2 regions of the Cetobacterium somerae genome follow, and region 1 is predicted to be linked to the other one. Evidence: riboswitches for the same ligand, from Rfam matches in the RefSeq annotation. Region 1 holds a riboswitch; the other holds the start of a gene.
What was found. A riboswitch is a leader RNA that binds a small molecule or an ion and turns the genes downstream of it on or off. The one in region 1 is predicted to bind cyclic di-GMP.
Positions count from the first base shown of each region.

Region 1 (4,642 bases):
ATATCAGCTTTTTCAAATGCCAATTCCAAAGTTTCATCAATATTTTTAATATAATATCCAATGCTAAAAGAGATATTATATTGATTAATAATAGTTGAATTTTTCCCCAGAGTTACTAATTTTTCTAATCTTTCTAAAAGATCTCTGTTTTCATAAAATAGATAAAATTCATCTCCAGATATTCTAAAAGTATGTTCTTTAGAAAAAACTTCTAGTAAAAGTTTTCCTACTTCAGAAAGAACGAGATCTCCTTTACTATGGCCATAATTGTCGTTAGTTTTTTTAAAATTATCTAAGTCAATAACAATAACAGCGCCTTTAGTATTATCATTCTTCTTACAAAACTCATTAAAAAGATATCTATTAGGTAATTTTGTTAATTGATCATGTGTTAAAGCTTTTGTTAATTTTCTTTGAAAAACAATTTTACAAATTAATAATCCGAAGACTAGTGTAAATATATACCATATTTTTTTCTTATGTTCTGCTTCTTCAATAAGACCCATAACATATTCTTTTTGATCTGTTTCTACAAAGTTTCTAATTTCGTTTCTATCAAAATCTCCAACAACGGCAATTGCCTTATTAAAAATATTTCTTAACATTTCCTGATTTTTTGAGAAAGCAAAATTTACAGGAATATCTTTTATCTTTATATCTTTATGTTGCTTATGACAATCTCTATCATAGATATTATATGGACTTATTATATAACCAATCTCATCTTTTTTAAAAGCATTAAATAACTCTGTTGTTGAATTATAAATTCTTATATCCTCTTTTGGAAAAAACTCTTTACCTATATCTTGTGATTTTCCATCTTTTAAAACTCCAACATTATAATCACCACTATCCACGTGATTAAGTAGATGCATGGGGATAAAATCAATTGCTTCAGAAAAAATATAACTTGATTTTCTTCTAGCTGTTGTTGAAAGTGTTAAAAAATCGATATTTTCTTGTTTGAATTTTTCTTGTATATATAGCCACTCTTTTCCATTATAAATATATTTTATTGGAATATTAATAATGCTGGCTAATTTATTTATATATTGAGGAAGTATCCCAATAAATTTATCTTGATTTTTTATATAAATACTTAAAGAAATATCATCCTCAAGAGAAGTAGTTATAAATTTCTTTTGTGCTAAAAACTCTTTTTCCTCTTTTGTTAAACTATTTTGAAATCTTTCTCTTTGATGATACAATGGAAGATTTTTAAAGTAAGTTGATATTTTTTTACTGTATTTTTTATTTAAAGCGTTATTTATATAAGGTAATAGATAATCATATTTTTTATTTACACCGATACAAACTGGAGCTAGAAATGAAACTAGCAATCTATTTTGAGATTTAACAGCTATGAACTCAGAATCTAAATAAAAATCATTTTTATAATCATCAATATTTTCTACTTCAACTATATTTGCAGTTATATTATTTTGTTCTAAATACTCTTTTAAGTATTTTATAGGCATTTCATCATCTTTATATGCATATATGGTTTGATTCATTAAATCATAAGGTGACTTTAATAATTTTTTATCTGAAGCAATGTACAGGTTCTCGCTAAAAATTGGTTTAGAAAGTAATATGTTATCCTTTCTAATATTATTTTTAGTAACTAAACCTAAAGCTCCAATTGTACCATCTTCTAGTTGATTATAACTATCTCTCCATGTACCATGAACTTCTTTTACATTTAGTTTTAGTTCATTTTTAAATATATCACGAATAATGTTATTTATAGAAACACCATCTATTTCCATTTCAGTTTCTGGATAACTTTGAATTCCTAAATAAAAAGTATTATCATTTGAAAAAATAGTTGTTGCTATTAATAAAAAGAGTAGTAATTTTATAGATTTGTTTTTAAAAAATTTCAATGTTGTCCTCCGTTATTTTAGACCAATACAATATTTAGTTTGTTAAGTTATTCTTATTTAGTAGTGACTAAAATTGTGTATTTTTAAGTAAACTAATACTAAAATAAAAAAGCAACAATTTTATTGAAAATTGTTGCAACTGGCTGCCATCTAAAAGGCCCTATAGTTTTGCGTCATAAAGTTTCCTTTATTTTGCCTATTTATTTGAACTGTTATTCATATAATATATCATAACAATGTTTTAATCAATTTGAAATTTACTGCAAAAAATGATGCAAGTTATTTCAATATGGACTTATAAATATTTTGCATTGTAATTTTAAAAATGATAGAGTATTATAAAAATATAGATAAAAAGGAGGATGGATATGAAATTATTATATTTAGATACAGAAACAACAGGTTTAACAGATAACTCTGCAATAGTTCAAATAGCTGGAGCAATAGAGATAGATAACGAAGTTGTAGAGTGGTTTAATATTAGATGTAAACCTCATAAAGGAGCAGATATTTCTGAAAGTGCTTTGAAAACTATAGGGTTTACAATAGAAGAACTTAATCAAGAACAAGAACCAGAAGAGGCATTAAAAGAGTTGGAGGAAATTTTTTCGAAATATGTAGATAGATATAATAAAAATGATAAATTAATAATGATTTGTCATAATTTTCCATTTGATTTTAGAATGTTATATAACTTTTACAATAGATTAAACAATAGATTTATGGGAAGTTTTATTGATTTCAAATTAAATGTATGTACTTTAAATCTAGTAAAATCTCTTCAAGTAATGGGAGTTTTACCAATTTTAGAAAATAATAGATTGGAAACTTGGTGTAAACATTTTAATGTATCTTTAGAAAATGCACATGATGCTTTAGAAGATATTAGAGCAACAAGGGAAGTTTATAAAAATATAGCTAAAGTTCTTGAAAAAGCCAAATAATAAAAAATGTAGTAGGAGGAAAGATGAAAAAGGTATATTTAATTATGATGTCAGTAGTCTTAGCTAGTGCAGTGTCTTTTGGTGCAGAAATGAAATCGATGAAGTCTGAAACTCAAAGGGATAGGGAGGTAGAGGAAACTTTAATCAAAACCTATTCTCTTAAAAGAGGAGAGGATATAGTTCACTATATGTATAATAAAGTAGATTTAAATGGAGATAAAAAACCAGAAGTTATAGTTTATGCATATGGACCTATGTTAGGAGGATCTGGAGGAGATTCAGGACTTATTTTAAAAGAGATCAGTGAAGGATACCAAGTTATATCTGAACTATCATTAGTTCGTACACCAATAATAATAAGTAACAATAAAACAAATGGATGGAATGATATTATAATGGAAGTTTCAGGAGGAGGGGCAACTCCAGGACGAGCAGTATTGAAGTTTAATGGAAAGAAGTACCCATCTAATCCATCTACTCAACCTATGTTAGAAAAAGATGCTAAAATAGAAGGAGTTAAAATTTTAGCAGATGAATTTGTACCAAACGTGGGAATACCTTTAGAATAATTTGTAATAAAAAAGACACTAGAGATTACTCAGTGTCTTTTTTGTTGCTTCTTATAATTTCAACGATTTGATAAATTAATAAAGCTATATCTCCAATTAAAAAGAGAACAAAAGTTATTAATTCCTCATCAGTAGATTCCATTTGAATTAAATGAAAAGATATAAATAGAATTAATATTATGTTTGCAAAGAAAAGGGCTCTTTTTCTTTTATTTTTAAAAAATGCATTATTTTTCATAAAAACCATCCTTAAAGTAGCATAATCAAATTAATTATATTATACCATTATTAGTTTTAAAAGAAAAGAAATTAAACTAATTGTTCGGAAGTTAGTCTAAAAAAATAACGAAAATTTTTTTAAAAAAATAGTTGATTTTTTTTGCAAAAATTGCTAAAATTAATAACGAATACAGAAGACAGAAAAAGCTTCTTAACTGAAATGCCTGGGTGGCGGAATAGGTAGACGCACAGGACTTAAAATCCTGAGCTATCTGATAGCGTGCCGGTTCGATTCCGGCCCCAGGCACCATATATATTTTTTAATGGGGGTGTAGCTCAGTTGGTTAGAGCGCATGCCTGTCACGCATGAGGTCGCGAGTTCGACCCTCGTCACTCCCGCCATTAAAGAGCTTAAAAGATGTAGAGATACATCTTTTTTTTATTTTTTATTAGGAAATATAAAATAATTGAGTATATTTAAAATATGGAGGTGTTTTAGATGATTTTAAAAAGAAAACTATTTTATTATTTAAAAATAACTTTAATTTTATTAAGTTCTATTTTATTATTAAGTTGTTCTAGTTCACCTAAAGTAGAGAAAAATTTTGATTTTTCTGTAGAAAAGTATTTGGGAAAATGGTATGAGATAAAACGATTCAACCATGGGTTTGAAAAAGGTCTAAAAGAAGTTACAGCAAATTATGCGTTAGAAAAAAATGGAAAAATATCTGTTATTAATAGAGGTATAGATTCTAAAAATAAAGAGAGTGTATTTTATGCAACAGCTAAACAAACAGAGGTACCAAATTTTTTAAAAGTATATCCAAATGCTTTTCCTTTAATAGGAGCCCAGTATAATGTGGCATGGATAAGTGAGGATTATAAGTATGCTATAGTAACAAGTTCATCGTATAAATATTTATGGTTTTTATCGAGGGAGAAAAGTATTCCTTTAGATATTTATAATGAGATGATTCAGAAAGCTAAAACATTAGGTTTTAAAACAGAGAATTTAATAGATGGG
Region 1 covers NZ_CP092519.1:1,010,409-1,015,050, reverse strand. Annotated here, with positions in the region: gene MKD34_RS04625 (transporter substrate-binding domain-containing diguanylate cyclase) at 1-1,886, opposite strand, end outside; cyclic di-GMP riboswitch class I at 2,018-2,093, opposite strand; gene MKD34_RS04620 (3'-5' exonuclease) at 2,255-2,830, shown strand; gene MKD34_RS04615 (hypothetical protein) at 2,854-3,399, shown strand; gene MKD34_RS04610 (hypothetical protein) at 3,425-3,637, opposite strand; tRNA gene MKD34_RS04605 (tRNA-Leu) at 3,841-3,928, shown strand; tRNA gene MKD34_RS04600 (tRNA-Asp) at 3,944-4,020, shown strand; gene MKD34_RS04595 (lipocalin family protein) at 4,118-4,642, shown strand, end outside.

Region 2 (4,642 bases), 410 kb from region 1:
ATACTGATCCTTCATTAAAATAGGATCTACAGTTGCTATTTTAACTGCTTGCACTATTTTTATTTCATCATTATTACTATTAACTGTATTATCTTTATTTAAATCACTATACTCATTAAATGGTATCTCTTCTAAATAAGTTTCTACTTCTCCAAAAGTTAAGGTTATTGTCAGAGTAAATAAAATTAAGCATAAATATCTTTTCAAATTTTCACCTCTTAATATTATTTATTATTTTTTATTGCAGAATAGAATTCTGTTGCTAAATCTAATGCCTCTTTATTCTCTTCATAAATTTTTTCAAATTCTTTATTATTTGCTACAAAAATATCAACTAGTTCTGGGTCAAAACTCTTTCCTTTCTCATTTTCAATCATTGTTAAGGCTTCTAAATGAGACAGTGCACCTCTATGGAATTTCTTTTGTCTCAATGCATCATACACATCAACAACAGCTACAATTCTTGCTTCTAGCGGAATATTCTCTCCTTTTAATCCTAAAGGATAACCACTTCCATCCCACTTTTCATGGTGATATCTAACTATATTTTCAGCTACTTTTCCTAGTTTTAATTTTTTTACTAAATCATAGCCTATATTTACATGTTCTTTCACTTTATTAAATTCATCTTCAGTTAATTTAGATGGTTTTTTCAAAATTTCTGATGGAATTGCAACTTTTCCTATATCGTGCAAAGAAGAAAATCTTTTAATATTCTCTCTTGATTCTGTAGGAACATTTGCCTTTTCAGATAAAAGGGTTGAATACATTCCTAGTCTTTTCACATGATCTCCTGTATCTTCATCATTTAGTTGATTTGCCATCTCTAAAACTTCAATTAATGAAAAACTTAATTCTTCCGCTTTTTTTCTATTTTTTTCAGATTTAACTATTAATATTATTAAAATAAATATAAATATTACTACTGGTATTGATATTTTTAAAATCAATTTATAATTTTGAGCAACTATAGAATTTTTTAACAAATTATTATCTATAACTGTTTTATCAACAGTAAAACTTTCTAATATTGTTTCTATTAAATTTGATAACTCTTTTTGTTCTTTCGAAATTCCAAAACCTACTCCAAAAGAATCATTTAATATTCCAGCTACTTTAATTTTATCATCTAAAAAATTATTACTTATTACTCCTGTCAATATATTAAAATAACCTACCAAATATTCACCATCTTGATTTAATAACTTTTCTAATCCCTCTTCATAACTTTCAACTTCTATTATCTGACTATTTTTTAGTATATTTTTTAAATAAGTATAGCTATAATCTCCTTTTAATACTAATATTTTAGCTTTATCTAAATCTGAAATATTTTGTATAAACCCATCAGCTTTTCTATTTGCCACTGATAATTTCATTTCATAGTATGGCTTTGTATAATTAATTTTACTTTTACCTTCACTATTTTCAATGGCTATTCCTTCCATATCATATTCTCCATTTTTTATAAAAACAAATGGCACCCCTATTATTTGCTCTAACTCTTTAGTTATATTAACTGTTAATCCTTGATAAATACCCTTTTGCTCATAGTAAAAAGGTAACATAAATTTATCTTTTCCTAATTTTACTTTTATAGTTTTATAGCTTTCCTTTACTTTTTCGTAACTTGGTGTATCTTTTAGTAAATACTTATAAAATTCTATTCTGTTTTTTGATAATAATTTTTGAAAACTATCTCCTTCTACATTGTCCATAGTTTCCTCTATCTCTTTATGAAGATTTTTCAAATTTTTCCTAATTGCTATTTGTTCATTGTACCTAATATTCTCTAACAGTTTATAATTTGTTTCTCCTGAATTTTTATCATACCAATCTTGTGCTATAAAAGCATCAACTTCTCCCTCTGAGAGTTTTTCTAATCCTTCATCTAAGTTTTTCACTTCGATTTTTTCTAACTTTAAGTTATTATATCTTTCTTTAAACTCTTTTAATCCATGTTGATTTGGAATATATGCTACTTTTAAATTTTTTATATTTCCTAAGTTAGAAAGTGTAGAGTTTTTATTAACAACAACTCCTACTCTATATATCATTGGAGTATCAAAGTAATCATATACTCTTTTTCCATCAAGAGTTTCAATCGTTCTTAGTACAACATCACTATCTTCACCATCTAAATTTATACTTATATTTTTATTTTTTAATACATCTGCAAAAATATCTATATAAACTCCTTGATATTCCCCTTTCTCTAAATCTTTATACAAATACATATCTGTTGTATTCGATGGTATTGTTATATTAATGTTATCTTTTGAAAAAATATTACAACTTACTAACATCAAATATAATAATATTATTTTTTTCATTTTTTCCTCCATAAATATTTTTTTGCAAAAAAAAACTGCAATAATCACAAAGACTATTGCAGCTGGCTGCCATTTTAAAGACCCTATAGCTTTGCGTCATAGGGTTTCCCCTACTTTGCCTTATAAATAAAGATTTCTCTTTAATTATAATCAATCAAAACATTAAAGTCAACTTTTTATATCTATTTAGAATAGTTTGGAGCCTCTTTAGTTATAATAATATCGTGTGGATGACTCTCTTTTAATCCTGCTCCTGTAATTTTTACAAATTTTCCATGAACTTTTAAATCTTCAATTGTTGATGTTCCACAATATCCCATTCCAGCTCTCACTCCTCCACAAAGTTGGAAAACAACATCTTTCAAGCTTCCCTTATACGAAACTCTTCCCTCTATTCCTTCAGGAACTAATTTTTTAGCATCATTTTGGAAATATCTATCTTTCGATCCTCTTTTCATTGCTGCCATTGAACCCATTCCTACATACACTTTATACCTTCTTCCCTCATATATCATCTCTTCTCCAGGGGCTTCAGTTGTTCCTGCTAATAATCCTCCTAACATTACACAATCTGCTCCTGCAGCTAAAGCTTTTACCATGTCTCCAGATAATTTTATTCCACCATCTGCTATAACACCAATTCCTCTTGTTTTACAAACTTCATATACATCATTAACTGCTGATAATTGAGGAACACCTACTCCAGCTACAACTCTCGTTGTACAGATAGATCCTGGTCCTACTCCTACTTTAACAGCATTTACTCCAGCTTCTATTAAATCTAAAGCAGCTTCTGCAGTAACTATATTTCCACCAATTATATTTAACTTAGGAAAGTTTTCTCTAATCTCTTTTATTTTTTCCATAACACCTTTTGAATGTCCATGTGCTGAATCTACAGTTATTATATCTACACCAGCTTCTACTAAAGCTTTTACTCTTTCTAAAGTATCTGCTCCAACACCAACTGCTCCACCAACTCTTAATCTTCCTTGAGAATCTTTACAAGCAAATGGGTACTCTACTAAATTATCAATATCTTTTATTGTTATTAGCCCTTTTAATTTTCCATTTTCATCAACTATTGGCAACTTCTCTATTCTATTTTCTAATAAAATATCTTTTGCTTCTTCCAATGTTGTTCCAACAGGTGCTGTTACTAAATTTTCTTTTGTCATTATATCACTTACTAATTGATCCATGTCTTTTCTATACTTCAAATCTCTATTTGTTATAATACCAATCAATGATCCATCTTCTTCAATTACTGGTAATCCTGATATTTTATATCTTCTCATTATTTCTTCAGCATGCCATACTGTAGAATCTTTAGTTAATGTTACTGGATTTTTTATCATTCCACTTTCATTTCTTTTTACTCTGTCTACTTCAGCAGCCTGATCTTCTATACTCATATTTTTATGTATAAATCCAATTCCACCTTGTCTTGCTAAAGCTATTGCTAAATCCCCTTCTGTTACTGTATCCATCGCTGCACTTAAAACTGGAATATTCAATTCGATATCCTTTGTAAGTCTTGTTTTTAAACTCACTTCATGCGGTAATACCTCTGATCTCGCTGGAACTAATAGCACGTCATCAAAAGTTATTGCTTCTTTTATTATTTTTCCATTCATCATTTTCCTACTGCCTCCAATTATAATTTTCCAATTTTTAAATAAAGACCTGCACTTTTTTTTAGTACTGTGCAGGTCTTTTTTTATTTATTTTCGTTATTATAGCACATTTTTGAGCCTATGTCATTTCTAAAAAATAATTTTTTACAATTTATTTTTTTTACATCTAAGTAAGCATTCTTTTTTGCTTCTTCCAAAGTATTTCCATAAGCTACCACAGATAATACTCTTCCACCATTTGTTTCAATTTTGCCATGAACTTTTCTAGTTCCCATATGAAATACTACAGATTCTAAATCCTTTGGTATTTCTATTTCACTTCCTATTGTTGATGATTTCGGATAATTTTCTGAAGCCATCACCACTGCCACCGTATATCTATTATCCCACTCTAAGTTCACATCTTTATTTTCCATTAAATCCAATATTGCTTTAACAAAATCCGACTTTAATCTTGGAAGAATCCCCTCAGCTTCGGGATCTCCAAATCTAGCGTTAAACTCTATCGTCTTTACACCATCTTTTGTTAACATTATTCCACCAAAAAGAAATCCTTTAAATGAAATTCCATCTTTTGCCATTCCTCTAGCCATTGGTTTTAATATTTTTTCTAAAGTTTGATCTATTATATTCGAATCAATCTTATCTACTGGTGAGTAAACTCCCATTCCA
Region 2 covers NZ_CP092519.1:603,207-607,848, reverse strand. Annotated here, with positions in the region: gene MKD34_RS02660 (ABC transporter substrate-binding protein) at 1-207, opposite strand, end outside; gene MKD34_RS02655 (HD domain-containing phosphohydrolase) at 225-2,333, opposite strand; cyclic di-GMP riboswitch class I at 2,388-2,463, opposite strand; gene guaB (IMP dehydrogenase) at 2,516-3,973, opposite strand; gene purD (phosphoribosylamine--glycine ligase) at 4,054-4,642, opposite strand, start outside.
Region 2: linked by a shared signal. The riboswitch ahead of MKD34_RS02655 (HD domain-containing phosphohydrolase) and the one ahead of MKD34_RS04625 (transporter substrate-binding domain-containing diguanylate cyclase) in region 1 are both predicted to bind cyclic di-GMP.